DNA from 2 places in the Micromonospora sp. NPDC047521 genome. Region 1 is predicted to be linked to the other one. Evidence: riboswitches for the same ligand, from Rfam matches in the RefSeq annotation. Region 1 holds a riboswitch; the other holds the start of a gene.
What was found. Region 1 has a riboswitch for cobalamin ahead of ACZ6N8_RS26910 (ribonucleoside-diphosphate reductase subunit alpha). Riboswitches for the same ligand answer to the same signal wherever they lie in the genome.
Positions count from the first base shown of each region.

Region 2: it holds a riboswitch for cobalamin, as region 1 does, so the genes downstream of both, cobN (cobaltochelatase subunit CobN) here and ACZ6N8_RS26910 (ribonucleoside-diphosphate reductase subunit alpha) in region 1, are expected to answer to the same signal.

Region 1 covers NZ_JBVJGN010000016.1:17,311-20,953, reverse strand. The annotation lists gene ACZ6N8_RS26910 (ribonucleoside-diphosphate reductase subunit alpha) at 1-1,880, opposite strand, end outside; cobalamin riboswitch at 2,073-2,289, opposite strand; gene ACZ6N8_RS26905 (MFS transporter) at 2,365-3,591, opposite strand; gene ACZ6N8_RS26900 (ROK family protein) at 3,633-3,643, shown strand, end outside.
Region 2 covers NZ_JBVJGN010000007.1:29,803-33,445, forward strand. The annotation lists gene cobN (cobaltochelatase subunit CobN) at 1-1,670, opposite strand, end outside; cobalamin riboswitch at 1,935-2,111, opposite strand; gene ACZ6N8_RS17165 (hypothetical protein) at 2,372-2,707, opposite strand; gene ACZ6N8_RS17170 (RNA polymerase sigma factor) at 2,829-3,410, shown strand; gene ACZ6N8_RS17175 (hypothetical protein) at 3,403-3,643, shown strand, end outside.

The DNA of each region.
Region 1 (3,643 bases):
TCGCCCGACAGGGTCTCGCGCTTGAACAGGTTGGACACCTGCGGCTCGATGCACTCGTAGCAGCCGGCGATCGACGCGATGGTCGCCGTCGGGGCGACCGCCACCAGCAGCGAGTTGCGCAGCCCGTACGCCTGGACCCGCTCGCGAAGCGCGGCCCAGCGCGCGGTCTGCGTACCCTCGACGCCCCACAGGTCGGGCTGCAACTGGCCGCGCGCGGCGCGGGTCTGGGGGTACGCCGGGTGCGCGCCGAAGCGGCGGGCCAGGTCGGCGGAGGTTTCCAGCGCGGTCAGGTACAGCTCCTCGCTGATCCGGGTGGACAGTTCCCGGGCGGCCGCGGAGTCGAACGGCAGCCGCAGGGCGAAGAACACGTCCTGAAGGCCCATCAGTCCGAGCCCGACGGGGCGCCAGCGCGGGTTGCTCGCCGCCGCCTGCGCCGTCGGGTAGTAGTTGATGTCGATGACCCGGTCGAGGAAGGTCACGGCGGTGCGTACCGTGGCGCGCAGCCGCTCCCAGTCGAGGTCACCGTCGGCGAGGTGGGCGGCGAGGTTCACCGAGCCGAGGTTGCACACGGCGGTCTCGGCGTCGCTGGACACCTCGATGATCTCGGTGCACAGGTTGGACAGGTGCACCACGTTGCCGTCGTCGGCGGTCTGGTTGCACAGCCGGTTCGCGGCGTCCTTGAAGGTCATCCACCCGTTGCCGGTCTGGGCGAGGGTGCGCATCATCGTCGCGTACAGCTCCCGCGCCGGCACCTGCCGCACGTAGCGGCCCTGCGCCTCGGCGGCCCGGTACGCGACGTCGAACCGCTCCCCCCACAGGTCGGGCAGCTCGGGCACCTCGTGCGGGTCGAACAGCGACCACATCCCGTCGGCCTCGACCCGGCGCATGAACTCGTCCGGGATCCAGTTGGCCAGGTTCAGGTTGTGGGTGCGCCTGGCGTCCTCGCCTGTGTTGTCCCGCAGGTGCAGGAACTCCTCGATGTCCGGGTGCCACGGCTCCAGGTAGACGCAGGCCGCGCCCTTGCGCCGGCCGCCCTGGTTGACCGCGGCGACGCTCGCGTCGAGGGTGCGCAGCCACGGCACGATCCCGTTGGACTGCCCGTTGGTGCCGCGGATCAGCGCGCCCCGGGACCGGACCCGGGAGTACGCGATGCCGATGCCGCCGGCGAACTTGGACAGGTTGGCGACCTGGGCGTACCGCTGGTAGATCGAGTCCAGCTCGTCGCGCGGGGAGTCGACCAGGTAGCAGGAGGACATCTGGGTGTGCCTGGTGCCGGAGTTGAACAGGGTCGGCGAGCTGGGCAGGTAGGCCAGGCTGGACATCAGCCGGTAGAAGCCGACCGCCTCGTCGGGGGTGGTGGACAGGCCGCAGGCCATCCGCAGCAGCCAGTACTGCGGGGTCTCCAGCACCAGTCGGGTGCTCGGGTGGCGCAGCAGGTACCTGTCGTAGACCGTGCGCAGCCCGAAGTACTCGAAGCGGCGGTCGCCGTCCGGGTCGACTGCGGCGTCGAGCGTCGCGGCGTGCGCGGCCACGAACGCGGCGGTCTCGTCGCCGATCAGTCCCTCGGCGTGACCGGTGCGGATGGCCGCGCTGAACGAGGTGACGCCCTGCCGGCGGACCTCCTTGTCGACGTACGCGGCCAGCAGCCGGGCGGCCAGGCGCGAGTACTGCGGCTCCTCGCCGATCATCTCGGCGGCGGTCTGGATGGACAGCCGGTCCAGTTCGGCTGTCGTCGCCCCGTCGTACAGGCCGCTGATCGTGCGGGTCGCGACCCGCAGCGGGTCGACGTCGGTGAGGTCGTCGGACCACCGCTCGACCGCCCGGACGATCCTGTTGACGTCCACCGGTTCGGTGCTGCCGTCGCGCTTGCGGACCCGCATCTGCGTGCGGCGTGGCGCCGTGTCGCTGGCGGTCGGGACTACCTCGGTGACTGTCACCACTCGCTCCTCGGAGTTCGAGACCTGATGGTCCGGACACGAGGAGACAGACACCGGCGGACGCCACGCCGGCACGGCGTGCGTCAGGTGGCGTCGGCCGTCCCACGCGGCCTCGGACCGCCGTTCGCCCGGGTGCGGGCGTACGGCGCGCTGGCAGGTCTTCGGACTCGCGGGCGCGACCGGTCTCGCCGGTCTCCTACCGGCCGTCGCTTCCCAGGCCGTGTGGTGGCCCAGTGCTGTTGACGGCTGTCGTTCCCACTCACCGCTGCGGGACAGTCCCGGATTTCCACCGGGTTCCCTCTTGCCTCGACCACTCCGGATGAGCGGCCGAACCAGCTGCGCTCGACACCATATATAGGGACACCGTGGTTGTCACACCCCACATCTCGGTGTCGGGCGTGTCGGTGACTGCCGTCACGGCAGGCGTTCAGCTGGCGACGGCGATCGGCTCGGGGGTACGCGAGCGGCGCTCGGCGGCGAAACTGACACCGGCCAGGCCCAAGCCGAGCACGGCCAGGAGCACGCCGACCCAGGCGGGTGCGAGGTAGCCGAACCCGGCAGCGATGGCGACGCTGCCCAGGGCGGCGCCGAGACTGTTCGCGATGTTCATCGCCGACTGGTTCATGGCCGCGCCCATGAGCTGGGCGCCGGGGGCGACGGTGATGAGTCGCGCCTGAAGGACCGGGCCGAGGTAGAGGCTTGTCGCGCCGACGAGGAACGCCCCCACGAACAGGCCGACCGGGTTCGACGCGACGAGGCCGAAGACGGTGATGCTCACGATCATCGCGACGAAGCCGACGATCATGCTACGGCGCAGGTCCCGGTCCGCGAGCCAGCCGCCGAGCGCGTTGCCGACGGTCATGCCCAGGCCCACGGCGACGAGCGCCCAGGGCACCGTCGCGGCGGCGAGGCCGGCGACGTCGGTGGTGACCGGGGCGATGTACGTGTTGACCGCGAAGAAACCGGCGAACCCGACCGCCCCGGTGGCCGCGACGAGCCACACCTGCCGGGTCCGCAGGGCCCGCAGCTCGGCGGCCGGAGAGCTGTCCACCGCGGCGGCGACCTCCGGGACGACCGCCAGGACCGCCAGCAGGGTGAGCAGGAAGACCCCCGCGATGACCAGGTACGCGGTACGCCAGCCGGCCTCCTGCCCGAGCCGGGTGATCAGGGGTACGCCCACCACGTTGCTCACGGTCAACCCGCTGAGCACTGCGGCGAAGCCACGGGCCTCGTTGCCGGGGCCCAGCAGAGCCGCCGCGAGCAGACCTGCCGCCCCGAAGTAGGCGCCGTGCGGCAGCGCCGCGACGAACCGCGCGACGAGCACCAGGTCGAACGTCGGCGCGGTCGCCGACGCGACGGTCCCGACGGCGAAGAGGACGAGCAGCCCGAGCACCAGCTTCTTGCGGGGCAGGCGCGCGCTCAGCGCGGCGATCAGCGGAGCGCCCACGACCACCCCCAGCGCGTACGCGGTGATCATCCAGCCGGCCCGGGCCACCGCGTCGGACGGCGACTGGGCGTACTGCCCCGCAAGCAGTCCCCGCGCGATGTCGGGCAGCAGGCCCATCGCCACGAACTCGGTCAGGCCGACCGCCACGCCGCCCAGGGCCAGGGCGGCCACCGCCGCGAGGCGTCGATTTCTGCTCAGTCCATCCACCGAGAAAATTTAGCAACAGCGTTGCGTAATAGGGTGGTGGGATGACGCGCAC
Region 2 (3,643 bases), on a different contig from region 1:
TGGGTGCCCTCGCCGGGGTCGTTGACGATGAACGGGTAGACCAGCGGCAGGTCGCCGAGGACCGCGTCGGGTGCGCAGTCGGCGGCCAGGCCGAGGCCCTTGCCGGGCAGCCATTCGAGGGTGCCGTGTTTGCCCAGGTGCACCACGGCGTCCGCGCCGAAGCCGCCGTCCGCGACCGGCGCGGCCAGCCAGCGGTACGCGGCCAGGTAGTGGTGACTCGGCGGCAGGTCCGGGTCGTGGTAGATGGCGATCGGGTTCTCCCCGAAGCCGCGCGGCGGTTGGATGAGCAGCACCACGTTGCCGAAGCGCAGTCCGGCGAGCACGATGTCGCCGCCGTCGGTGTACAGCTCGCCGGGCGGCTCCCCCCAGTGCTCCCGCATCCGATCGCGCAGCTCGGCCGGCACCGCCTCGAACCACCGCAGGTACGTCCGCCCTGGTATCCGGGCCTCGGCGGCGGCCAACTGTTCGGGGGTGAGCCACTCCACGTCGTGCCCGCCCGCGGCGATCAGCGCGTGGATCAGCGCGTCGCCGTCGTCGGGCATTGGCGCGTCGCCCAGGTGGTAGCCGGCCTCGGCGAGCGCGCCGAGCAGCCGGACCGCCGAGACGGGGGTGTCCAGCCCGACGGCGTTGCCGACCCGGGAGTGCTTGGTGGGGTACGAGCTGAGCACAACGGCGATCCGCTTGTCGCCGTTGGGCACGTACCGCAGGCGGGCCTGGCGCACCGCGATCCCGGCGACCCGGGCGGCCCGTTCGGGATCGGCGGCGTAGACGGAGAGGCCATCGGCGTCGATCTGCTTGAACGAGAACGGCACGGTGACGATCCGGCCGTCGAACTCGGGGATGGCCACCTGCATCGCGGCGTCCAACGGGGACAGTCCGGCGTCGCTGCCGGCCCACTGCTCACGGGTGCTGGTGAGGCAGAGCGCCTGGATGACCGGCACGTCCAGGGCGGCGAGGGCTCCCACGTCCCAGGCGTCCTCGGCCCCGCCGCCGGAGGCGTCGGCGGCGACCGCGCCACCCGCGGCGAGGACGGTGACCAGCAGTGCGTCGCAGCGGGTGAACAGCCCGAGCGGTTCGGTGCCGGCGCTCAGCCCGCGCAGCGAGCCGCAGTAGATCGGCAGCGGATTCCCGCCGGCGTCGCGTACCGCGTCGGCGAGCACGTCGACGAATCCGGTGTTGCCGGCCAGGGCGTGTGCCCGGTAGAAGACGATCCCCACTGTCGGCAGGTACGGGTCGGCCAGGTGCGCGCCGTGCACGCCGTACGCCGGTGTGCGTGCCGGCGGGGCGAAGCCCTCGCCTGTGAACAGGACCGTGTCGCCGAGGAACCGGGCGAGCTGCGCCAGGTTGTCCGGCCCGCCCTCGACGAGATACGCCAGGGCCTGGGTGGCCACCCCGGACGGCACCGTGGACAGGGCCATCAGCCCCGCGTCGGGCGTCGCCTCACCGCCGAGCACGACAGTGGGCAGTCCGCTGGCGAGCACCGCGGCGAGCCCGTCGGACCACGCCTGTCGGCCTCCGAGCAGGCGTACGACGGCCAGGTCGACCCCGTCGAGCAGGGCGGGCACCTCGTCGGCCGCGACCCGTGCGGGGTTGGCGAGGCGGTAGTCGGCGTCGCTGGCGCGGGCGGCCAGCAGATCGGTGTCGGCTGTGGAGAGTAGCAGAGTGCGCACGGCAGGCTCCGGACAGTAACGTCCACAGGCTCGCGGAGGCGGCTGTCGACGTGGGATGGGCGCAGCGTTCGGCGGGTACCGCGATCCGGCCGGCTCACCGGCGCGGGGCCGGCGACGACGGGCGACGCGGTACGGAACTCAGCGACGAACGGCGGGAGGGTGCGCGGCTACGGGTGCGGCGAATCGGTCGCCGCTCGGGTCACGACGGTGTTCGTCGGTGACAGAGACGCCCTGCGTCATCGGGTCCTCCTCGGGTGTCCACGCCCTGGGGTACATCCGACGGCCGAAGTATCCTGGCTTCCGGATCGACGCTCTCCCCCGGCCTTCCAACCGCAGACACACGGCCGTGACTCACGAGGGGGGATCGCTCCCCGGTGACAGTGGCGGGACCGCGTCGGATTCGCACCGACTTCCTTCACTGCCGTCAGGCTGCGAATGCTGCCACACCCCTGCGCTGCGGGTCAACGCCGCTCCGACCGGCCGAGCGGGTGTGCGTCACCGATCTTCAGCCGTCGCCGCGACAGCGGATCATCCGACCTCGATACCCCGGATCAATGTCCGACATCCTTTGCTCTGCTTACCGATACGCAACAGAAATTGAGCGTTACTGCCGCGCATCGGTAAGCAGAGCAAAGGATGGGCAGGGCACTCTGGCCCCGCCGCGCTGGCCCGGCGGTGCTGGGCTTCTGGGCAAAGGAGTCTCAGCGGGCGTGGCGCTCCGGGTGGGCCCGGCTCCACACCCGCATCCGCTCGGGGTAGCCGGTACGCCCCGCCTCGTACAGCGGCACCGCGTGCTTGCGGGCGATGGCGCCCGCCGCCCGTGGCGTGCCGGTGCGGCGACGGATCCACTCCCCGTCGTGGGCGATCGCCACCACTGTCGTGTCGGTGGCGGTGGTCTCCGGCTCCAGGTAGAACTCCACCCCCCGCCGGCTGGTGACGAACGCCTCCAGCGCGGCGAGGTCGTCGCGGGTCGCCTCCCGGTCCAGCTTCGTCGGGGTCGCCTCGGCACCCCGTGCCCGCCTACTGAACCAGCCCATGGCCCACCCCTCTCCTCGACGCTCCCCCCAGTGCAGCACCGATTCCTGGCAACACCCTGCACGTCGGATGGGAGCAAGCTGACCCGCGCGCGGATGGAACCCGCAGCCCCCGTGCGGTGTCATGAGGGTGATCGAACCGGAGGCTCCCCTGGACGACCACGTTCTCGTCACCCGCGCCCGGGCAGGTGACCTGGAGGCGTACGACCTCCTGGTCGCCCGGCACACCGCGTCCGCGTACCGGACGGCGGTGCTGCTCGGTGCGGGATCGGACTCCGAGGACATCGTCCAGGAGGCGTTCGTGAAGGCGTACCGCAAACTCGCCCGCTATCGCGGTGAGTCGTCCTTCCGGTCCTGGCTGCTGGCGATCGTCGCCAACGAGACGCGCAACCTGCACCGTACGCGCAGCCGTCGGGAGGGGCTCTTCCTGCGCGCGGTGGCCGCCAGCCCGGCGTCGGAGGCCGCCGAGGACGGGGCGGTCGGCGCGGTCCTCGCCGGGGAACGGCGCGCGGCGCTCGTGGGGGCACTGCGCCAACTTCCGGTACGCGACCGCGAGGTGATCGTCTGCCGGTTCTTCCTCGACCTCAGCGAGGAGGAGACCGTGCAGGCGCTGGGCTGGCCCCGGGGCACGGTGAAGTCACGGACGTCACGGGCGCTGGCGAAACTCCGCGGCCTGCTGGACCGCGAGGAGGTTCGGCATGGATGACCTTGAGAAGGACCTCCGCGACCTCGCCGCCTGGCTGGAGACGCCCGACCCGCCGGACGTGACAGCACGCGTGCGCGCCCGGCTGGCCGCGCCCCGGCGACACCTGTGGCGCGCGTACGCCGCCGCGGCACTCGCCGCCCTGCTGGTGGCGGTGCTGCCGCCGGCACGGGCCGCCGTCGCCGACGCCGTTGGCGGTCTGCTGCGCTTCGCGGGAGTCAGCATCTCCCCGTCGG